Regions from separate parts of the Dryocola mayonis genome, predicted to be linked through region 2. Evidence: riboswitches for the same ligand, from Rfam matches in the RefSeq annotation. Region 2 holds a riboswitch; each other region holds the start of a gene.
What was found. Region 2 has a riboswitch for thiamine pyrophosphate ahead of thiM (hydroxyethylthiazole kinase). Riboswitches for the same ligand answer to the same signal wherever they lie in the genome.
Positions count from the first base shown of each region.

Region 1 (3,275 bases), 2.1 Mb from region 2:
CTGGCGGAGATGTTGAACTGCTCGCGCCGCCATATGCGTACGCTTTTAAATGCGATGCAGGAAAAAGGCTGGCTAAGCTGGAAGGCGGAAGCCGGGCGCGGCAAGCGGTCGCAGCTTGAATTCCTGTATACCGGCCTGGCGCTCCAGCAGCAGCGGGCCGAGGATCTTCTGGAACAGGATCGAATCGATCAGCTGGTGCAGATCGTCGGGGATAAAGCCGCCGTGCGGCAGATGCTGATCTCCCACCTTGGCCGCAGCTTCCGCCAGGGCCGCCACATTCTGCGCGTGCTCTATTACCGGCCGTTGCTGAACCTGCTGCCCGGTTCGGCGCTGCGTCGTTCAGAGACGCATATCGCCCGGCAGATTTTCAGCGGCCTGACGCGCATAAATGAGGAAAACGGGGAACTGGAAGCGGATATCGCCCATCACTGGCAGCAGATTTCGCCCCTGCAGTGGCGCTTTTACCTGCGTCCCGGCATTCATTTTCATCATGGCCGCGAGCTGGACATGCTGGATGTAATGACCTCCTTGCAGCGCATTAATAGCCTGCCGCTGTATGCCCATATCAGCCAAATCAGCACGCCAACGGCCTGGACGCTGGATATTCACCTGTCCCAGCCGGACCGCTGGCTTCCCTGGCTGCTTGGCAGCGTGAACGCGATGATCCTGCCGCGGGAGTGGCAGACGCTGGATAACTTTTCCCGCCAGCCCGTGGGCACCGGCCCTTATTCCGTAGTGCGCAATAACAATAACCAGCTCAAGATTCAGGCCTGGGATGACTATTTCGGCTATCGCGCGCTTATTGACGAGGTGAATTTCTGGGTGCTGCCGGAGATCGGCGAGGAGGTGAGCTGCGCCGTACAGCTGCAGGGCATGCCGGATAGCGAAAAAGCGGTAGAGAGCCGGCTGGAGGAGGGCTGCTATTATCTGTTGTTCGACAGCCGTTCTTCACGCGGCAGCCATGACGGCGTGCGCGCCTGGGTAAGCCACGTGCTTGCCCCTATTAATCTGCTGTATGGCGCGGGCGAACAGATTCAGCAGTACTGGTTCCCGGCCTACGGGCTGCTTCCGCGCTGGCATCATACGCGCCCGCAGCCCGCGGGGGAGAAGCCCGCCGGCCTTGAAACCCTGACCCTGACTTTCTATCGCGACCACGTAGAGCATCGGGTCATCAGCAATATTATGGTGCAGCTCCTCGCCGCGCACGGCGTTCATCTTGAGGTGCAGGAGGTGAGCTACGAAGAGTGGCACCAGGGCGCGGGCCGCCAGCGATATCTGGCTTAACAGCGCCAACTTCACCCTGCCGCTGGAGTTTTCGCTCTACGCCCACCTCTACGAGGTGCCGCTGATTCAAAAATGCATTGGCATCGACTGGCAAACCGACACCCTTAGCTGGCATCAGGGCGAGCTGGCGCTGCCGGAGTGGTGTCAGCAACGCGTTGAGCGCAATGATATTTTGCCGCTGATTCACCACTGGCTGCGCATTGAAGGCCAGCGCAGCATGCGCGGCGTCAGAATGAACACGCTCGGCTGGTTCGATTTTAAATCCGCCTGGTTTGCGCCGCCTGAGCCATAGCGCTTCCGAATCATTCACAGAATCATTACAATGGCGCGTTCTCAACGGGGTGCCAGGACAAATTGTCCGCGCTGAGATAATACCCGTCGAACCTGATCCGGATAACGCCGGCGAAGGGATTTGAGGCTTATTGCTCAAAGTCCTTTGCCACCCCTAATTGAAGAGGTGCAAAGTGTTCAAAAAATTACTGCCGCTGCTCATGCTCGCCGCCGCCCCGGCGTTCGCGAAACCCCTGCTCACCGTTTATACCTATGACTCCTTTGCCGCGGACTGGGGTCCGGGTCCGGCGGTAAAAAAAGCCTTTGAGGCCGACTGCGGCTGCGAGCTGAAATTCGTCGCGCTTGAAGACGGCGTATCGCTGCTTAACCGTCTGCGCATGGAGGGTAAAAACAGCAAGGCCGACGTGGTGCTTGGGCTGGATAACAACCTTCTGGAAGCGGCTTCGCAAACCAAACTTTTCGCCGCGGCCAACGTCGACACCAGCGCTCTGAAAATTCCCGGCGGCTGGAAAAACGCCACCTTCGTCCCCTTCGATTACGGCTATTTCGCCTTCGTCTACGATAAAAACAAGCTGAAAAACCCGCCGAAGAGCCTGAAAGAGCTGGTCGAAAGCGACCAGAAATGGAAGGTGATTTATCAGGATCCGCGCACCAGTACGCCGGGCCTGGGCCTGCTGCTGTGGATGCAGAAGGTCTACGGCGATAAAGCCCCCGAGGCCTGGGCGAAGCTTGCGGGCAAAACCGTCACCGTCACCAAAGGCTGGTCTGAGGCCTACGGTCTGTTCCTGAAGGGCGAAGGCGATCTGGTGCTGAGCTACACCACTTCTCCGGCCTACCACATCATTGAAGAGAAAAAGGATAACTACGCCGCGGCGGACTTCAGCGAAGGGCATTATCTGCAGGTGGAAGTAGCGGGCCGCCTGGCCGCCAGCAAACAGCCGGAGCTTGCGGAAAAATTCATGAAGTTCATCACCCAGCCGGGCTTCCAGAACGCCATTCCAACCGGCAACTGGATGTATCCGGTCACCGACGTGAAGCTGCCGGCAGGCTTTAGCAGCATCAAAAAACCACAAACCTCGCTGGAATTCACGCCGAAGGAAGTCTCCGATCTTCGCGCCGGCTGGATTAGCGCATGGCAACGCGCAGTCAGCCGCTAATTCCCGGCTGGCTGCTGCCGGGCCTGTCTGCCGCCGCCCTTGTGGTGGCGGTAGCCCTGGCGGCCTTTCTGGCGCTGTGGTTTAACGCGCCGCAAAGCGATCTGCGCGCGCTGGCGCAGGACAGCTATCTGTGGCACGTCCTGCGCTTCTCCCTGTGGCAGGCGTTTCTCTCCGCCGCCCTTTCGGTATTCCCGGCGATCTTTCTGGCACGCGCGCTCTATCGCCGCCGCTTCCCCGGCCGCCTGGCCTTGCTGCGTTTATGCGCCATGACGCTGGTGTTGCCGGTGCTGGTCGCCGTATTTGGCATTCTGACGGTTTACGGACGCGTCGGCTGGCTGGCGTCGCTCTGCTCCTGGCTGGGCGTGGAATGGACTTTCTCGCCCTATGGCCTGCAGGGCATTTTGCTGGCGCACGTCTTTTTTAATTTACCCATGGCCACGCGGCTTTTGCTGCAGGCGCTGGAAAGTATTCCCGGCGAACAGCGGCAGCTTGCCGCCCAGCTTGGCATGCAGGGCTGGAATTTCTTCCGCTTTGTGGAGTGGC
Region 1 covers NZ_CP150452.1:669,755-673,029, reverse strand. The annotation lists partial or broken gene sgrR (HTH-type transcriptional regulator SgrR) at 1-1,576, shown strand, start outside; TPP riboswitch at 1,612-1,713, shown strand; gene thiB (thiamine ABC transporter substrate binding subunit) at 1,749-2,732, shown strand; gene thiP (thiamine/thiamine pyrophosphate ABC transporter permease ThiP) at 2,708-3,275, shown strand, end outside.
Region 1: it holds a riboswitch for thiamine pyrophosphate, as region 2 does, so the genes downstream of both, thiB (thiamine ABC transporter substrate binding subunit) here and thiM (hydroxyethylthiazole kinase) in region 2, are expected to answer to the same signal.

Region 2 (3,275 bases):
CCACATAATCCGCGCCGGGCAGGTACAGCTGGTCTGCAGGAATAGTCATACAACGATGCTGTAATAAGCCGTCGGCGTCTTTGCCAAGCAACTGCGTAATATCAGTCATAATATGCTCCCGTAAGTCTGCGGGCGGGCTGCCCGCAGAGGATAAGATTCCAGGCCCTCGGCGCATGGCGCGCAGGGGCAGACATAATCCTGGTCGCGACTTGCAGCCTTCGCCACCTTCGGCAGCACTTTCAGCCTGCGTCGTTTTGTAACGCTAAGCGGCCACGGCGTAAAAGCTCTTTATCGCCCTCACCACCACTCATGAAAATGATGCACCGGACCGATACCCTGCCCCACCTCCAGCGAATCGGCCTCTTCTAACGCCCGGGACAACCATTTTTTCGCCGCGAGGATGGTTTGCGGCCAGTCGCCGTAACGTGGTCGAAGGGCGGCCAGCGCGGCAGAAAGCGTGCAGCCCGTACCGTGGGTATTTCGCGTTTGCACGCGCGGCGCGGTAAAACGCTGCGCGCCTTCGCGGGTAAACAGCCAGTCAGGGCTTTCAGCGTCATCCAGATGCCCGCCTTTCATCAGCACGGCCCGGCATCCCATGCCCAACAGCGCATCGCCCTGCTCTTTCATTTCGCGTTCGTTGCGGGCATGCGGCGCGTCAAGCAGCGCCGCCGCCTCGGGAAGGTTTGGCGTAATCAGCGCCACCTGCGGCAGTAAACGGCGGCGCAGGCTTTCCACCGCACGGGGAGCAAGCAGCGGATCGCCGCTTTTCGCCAGCATGACCGTGTCCAGCACCACGTTTTGCGCCTGGTAAAAGGCGAGGCGTTCGGCCACCGCCTCAACGATATCCGTTTCTGCCAGCATGCCAATTTTGATGGTATCGATCCGCACATCGCTCAGAACCGAGTCGAGCTGGGCGGCGACAAAGTCGGGTTCAATGCGGTAAACCGACTGCACGCCGCGCGTATTCTGTGCCACCAGCGCGGTAATCACGCTGGCGCCGTAAGCGCCTAACGCCGAGAAGGTTTTCAGATCGGCCTGAATCCCGGCGCCGCCGCTTGGATCGGTGCCGGCGATGGTTAACGCATTGATTCTTTTCATGCCCTTCATGCCAGCGCCTCCTCATTGAGAAGATAAAGCGCATCCAGAAACGCCGGGCTAAAGCTGCCGGGACCACGACCGGCGGCAATCGCCTGCTCGCCGGCCAGTTTCATCAAGCGGCAGGCGGAAGCAACGTTATCCAGCCGGGAACCGGGCTGCGAACAGCAGGCGGCGACCACCGCGGAAAGCGCGCAGCCGGTGCCGACCACGCGCGTCATCAAAGCGCCCCCGCCGGCAATCGCCCATGAACTGCTGCCATCCGTCACGTAGTCAAGTTCGCCGGTGACGGCCACAACCGCGCCGGTTTGCTGCGCAAGCTGCCGCGCTGCCGGTAAGGCGCTTAATGCGTCGGCGGTGCTGTCCACACCTCGTCCACCCGCCACCACTCCCGCCAGCGCGAGGATTTCGGAAGCGTTGCCGCGAATGGCCGCGGGGCGCAAAGACAGAACGTCATGCGCGAATCGAGTGCGAAAAGTAAGGCCGCCGACGGCTACGGGATCGAGCACCCATGGAGTGGACGATTCATTTGCCGCATGAACAGCAGCAAGCATTGCACCGCCGTGCTGCGCGGTCAGCGTGCCGATATTAATCAGCAGCGCGTCGGCCAGCGGGCTAAACTGCGCGGCCTCTTCAGGCTCAATCACCATCGCCGGCGACGCGCCGAGGGCAAGCAGAACGTTGGCGGTGAAGTTTTGCACCACGTCGTTAGTCATACAGTGAACCAAGGGGGAAGAAAGGCGCAGGTTGCGCAGAACGGACGCGGCGCGATGGCCGGGTAACAGGTCAGGTTGCATTACGGGCTCCTGTCCGGCGTGAAGAAGGGATGCCGGACAGGCATCTGACTTCCCTACGCTGGCATTATCCAGATCAGGTGGTACGGGTATTTCTCAGCCTTCACAAGGAAGGGCACCCCGAGTCATGTAGTTTGAATCTCTTTACTTTTTGCCAGATTAGGGGAAGTCGCCTGCTGACGCAAGCCCGCCTTTCCGGTCAGCGGCGCCATCAGGATAAAGCAGATAAAAGAAGTTATTGATACTCTTTATCGTTCTCTTTTAATTCCTTGCCTGTTATTGGCCTGATAACCCAAGCGGATTTTTAATCCGTTAAGACCAGGCAACCATAAATGAAGCCGCCTGTAAGTTATATGATTTGAGGATTATTCCTGGAGAAATCTTTTCCCTTTAATTTAGTATCCGCTGAAATAACCCCAGCCAGCACAGTAAACATGACACGTCAACAATTAAACCACCAGGAACAATACATATTATTTAAATAAGTATCTTTCTTTATAAATCTCTTTCACATCCATATAACAAACCTAACGTTTTCAGGCGGGTTTATTGCTTCAGGGCGCTTTAGCCATTAATGCTAAAGGTTGATCCGGATCAATACTGGGAAGATTATTAAAAGTGATAGTAACGGCTCAAAATCAATATTCATTTGGTTTGCAAAAAGTATCTTTTTTAATCTTTCATAAATTATAAAAACCGTGTCGCCAGGCAGGATGACCACCTCCTTTATAAGTAATTAATACCCACTTTGGGGTATTAATTATAGAGGGTTATTTCGAATGAAATTAAGGATGAACTTTCATATGAAATTTATTAATTCAGGTTTATATGTATTCGGTTAACAGGTTTTAAAGCGAAACGTTTTATTGCGTTTAACCACAAAGTCCCTTAATTCATTGTGAGTTTTGAAAATGAAATCTCGTGTTACATCTATGGTTGCTATTGCTGTTTTATCTGCCGTGTCTTCTTTCGCCCATGCTGATGGCGTCAGCTTTATTGATAACCTGGTGGCGAATCACACTAGTTTTGCTGAGGCGCAAAAAGAGTGGGATCGCATGGATGAAGGCGAACGTAATCAGGCACGCCAGTATGAGGCGGAGATGGGTTATAAGTACACTATCGACCTGAGTAACCAAAACAATAATAACCAGGCTGCTGAAGATCTGAGCCATGAAAACCGTTTTGCACAAACCGGTACTAACCGCAACTGGACCTATTCAACCGGCGTGGCTACCCAACCCCAGGTAACACAAGGCGCTCAACAGGCCCCTTCGATGATGAAAACCGCTACTGTGGTGGACGATCAGCATGTTAATGCTCCGGCTCAGGTTGTGCAGAAAACCCCAATGACGCCTGTTATAGCCGTACCTGAAAAAATAACTAAAA
Region 2 covers NZ_CP150452.1:2,819,119-2,822,393, forward strand. The annotation lists gene fbaB (class I fructose-bisphosphate aldolase) at 1-109, opposite strand, end outside; gene thiD (bifunctional hydroxymethylpyrimidine kinase/phosphomethylpyrimidine kinase) at 298-1,098, opposite strand; gene thiM (hydroxyethylthiazole kinase) at 1,104-1,892, opposite strand; TPP riboswitch at 1,926-2,022, opposite strand; gene WLO32_RS13645 (hypothetical protein) at 2,801-3,275, shown strand, end outside.

Region 3 (3,275 bases), 1.2 Mb from region 2:
GACGGTGTCCTCAATCAATCGCCGCGCCACGGTGCCCGCCGCCGGGATCAGGGGTAACTGGTCGTAGCGATACCACTGCGCGTCTATCAACTCTTTAGGATCGATTTTAATGTCGCCGCTGTGGTATTCCGCCGTAAACGCCGTCATCAGCGACTGCGGGAACGGCCAGGGCTGCGAGGTTACATAACGCAGGTTTTTCACCCGTATATTGCTCTCCTCCATCACCTCACGCGCAACGGCCTGTTCAAGAGTTTCGCCAACTTCCACAAAGCCGGCCAGCACGGTATAAACGCCGTTGCGGTGGCGGGTATGCTGGGCGAGCAGGATATGATCGTCCCGACGTATCGCCACGATAATGCAGGGCGCGATTTGCGGGTAATAGCGTTCGCGGCAATGGCTGCACAGCATGGCCCATTCGGTTTTGCTTGCGTGCATCTCGTGTCCGCAGTAGCCGCAAAACTTATGGGAACGATAGAATTCGGCAAGCTGCACGCCGCGTCCTGCCAGCTGGAAAAGGCCCACGTCCCGATCGATAACCTGCCGCACCGAGCCCATATCCTGGCGGCGGTTCTGCCGAATCAGCCAGACCGGTTCGCCTTCCCACTCGCCAATCTGCCTGCCGTCGGCGCCGTCGAGCTGAAAATCCGCGGCCGCGCCGAAAGGCAGCTCGCCTTGCGGCAACCATAATTTTTGCTCATGGCTGACGATAAACCAGCCGTGGTCTGATTTTTGAATTACACGTTCCATAACCTGGTGCACATCCCCCTGGACACTGGTATAAACAATAGTCGTTAGATTTTTTTGGGTACGTTTGCGTTAAATCTTATAACTCACGGAGTCAATCATGCTTAACCGGTTAGAGAGTCTGACTGAGCGCGTTGGTGGTAGTAATGAGTTAGTCGACCAATGGCTATATGCCCGCAAACAATTGCTGGTGGCGTATTACAATATGGTCGGGATCAAGCCTAACAAGGAATCTCATTCTGCGCTTAATGAAAAGGCGCTGGATACTTTCTGCCATAATCTTGTCGATTACCTTTCCGCCGGACATTTCAATATTTATGAGCGCATTATTGATGAAATGGAAGGCACCAGCCCGCTTTTAGCCGCCACGCAAATTTATCCGCAGCTGCAGGCCAACACCCAACAGATCATGGAGTTCTACGACACCAATCTGGAAAACGCCATCGACGATGATAACTGCATTGAGTTCCAGCAGGCATTGTCTGGTATCGGCGAGGCGCTGGAAGCGCGCTTCTCGCTGGAAGATAAGCTCATTGAGCTGGCTTACGCCAACAATCTGCATAGCAGTGCAAACGACGCCAGCGGCCCTTGCACGCCCGGCTTGAGTTCTGCGCTGTTAACGAGTAATTTACAAAACGGTCCGTAGCAATACGGGCTTCTTCTTGTCGGAGTGCCGAGTGCGAAAGCACCGGCTGAGACCGTTAATTCGGGATCCGCGGAACCTGATCAGGTTAAAACCTGCGAAGGGAACAAGAGTAATTCTGCTTTTGGGCACGCCCCTGCGCGGGTCACCCATATTCATTACTCCATCCGTCGTTCTGACAAGCCACTCCTGAAAACACTGGAATGAGCTATGTCTGCATCTGAAAAAAAACCAACCCGCCGCGAACAACGCGCCGCAGCCCAACACTTCATCAATACGCTTGAAGGCACCGCTTTCCCGAACTCGAGGCGCATTTACCTGACGGGTTCGCGGGGGGACATTCGTGTTCCCATGCGCGAAATCCAGCTCAGCCCAACGATGACGAGCGGCAGCAAGGACAACCCGCAGTACGAGCCCAACGACGCGGTGCCGGTTTATGACACCTCCGGTCCTTACGGCGATCCGGCGATCGCCATCGACGTGCTGCGCGGGCTTTTGCCGTTGCGCAGCGGCTGGATTGAAGAGCGCGGCGACAGCGAAGCGCTGGCCGGCCGCAGTTCCGCTTATACCAGAGAGCGCCTTGCTGACGACGGCCTGGACGATCTGCGTTTTGAAACGCGCCTCACGCCGCGCCGCGCTAAAAGCGGGAAATGCGTGACCCAGTTGCACTACGCCCGCAAAGGCATCGTCACGCCAGAAATGGAGTTTATCGCGGTACGTGAAAACATGGGCCGCGAGCGCATTCGCGACGCTGTCTTACGCCACCAGCATCCGGGCGAAGGCTTTGGCGCCCGCCTGCCGGAAAATATCACAGCGGAATTTGTGCGTGATGAGGTTGCCGCCGGCCGGGCGATTATCCCGGCTAATATCAACCATCCCGAATCCGAGCCGATGATTATCGGGCGCAACTTCCTGGTGAAGGTCAATGCCAATATCGGCAACTCGGCGGTGACGTCCTCCATTGAAGAAGAAGTGGAAAAGCTGGTCTGGTCGACCCGCTGGGGCGCGGACACGGTTATGGACCTCTCTACCGGGCGCTATATTCACGAAACCCGCGAGTGGATTTTACGCAACAGCCCGGTGCCGATCGGAACCGTGCCGATCTATCAGGCGCTGGAAAAGGTTAACGGCATCGCCGAAGACCTCACCTGGGAGATGTTCCGCGACACGCTGCTGGAGCAGGCCGAGCAAGGCGTGGATTACTTCACCATTCACGCGGGCGTGCTGTTGCGCTACGTGCCGATGACCGCCAGGCGTCTTACCGGCATCGTCTCGCGCGGCGGTTCGATTATGGCGAAGTGGTGCCTGTCCCATCATCAGGAGAACTTCCTGTATGAGCACTTCCGCGAAATCTGTGAAATCTGCGCCGCCTATGACGTCTCGCTTTCGCTGGGCGACGGCCTGCGCCCCGGCTCCATTCAGGACGCCAACGACGAAGCGCAGTTTGCCGAGCTGCACACGCTGGGCGAACTGACCAAAATCGCCTGGCAGTATGACGTGCAGGTAATGATTGAAGGGCCGGGGCATGTGCCGATGCAGATGATCCGCCGCAACATGACCGAAGAGCTGGAGCATTGCCATGAGGCGCCGTTCTACACCCTGGGGCCGTTAACGACCGATATCGCCCCGGGCTATGACCACTTCACCTCCGGCATTGGCGCGGCGATGATCGGCTGGTTTGGCTGCGCGATGCTTTGCTACGTCACGCCCAAAGAGCACCTCGGGCTGCCGAACAAAGAGGACGTTAAGCAGGGGCTGATTACCTACAAAATTGCGGCGCACGCCGCGGATCTGGCCAAAGGCCATCCCGGCGCCCAAATTCGCGATAACGCCATGTCGAAGGCGCGTTTCGAATTCCGCTGGGAAGACCAGTTTAACCTGGCGCTCG
Region 3 covers NZ_CP150452.1:3,978,202-3,981,476, forward strand. The annotation lists gene nudC (NAD(+) diphosphatase) at 1-747, opposite strand, end outside; gene rsd (sigma D regulator) at 845-1,390, shown strand; TPP riboswitch at 1,401-1,510, shown strand; gene thiC (phosphomethylpyrimidine synthase ThiC) at 1,598-3,275, shown strand, end outside.
Region 3: it holds a riboswitch for thiamine pyrophosphate, as region 2 does, so the genes downstream of both, thiC (phosphomethylpyrimidine synthase ThiC) here and thiM (hydroxyethylthiazole kinase) in region 2, are expected to answer to the same signal.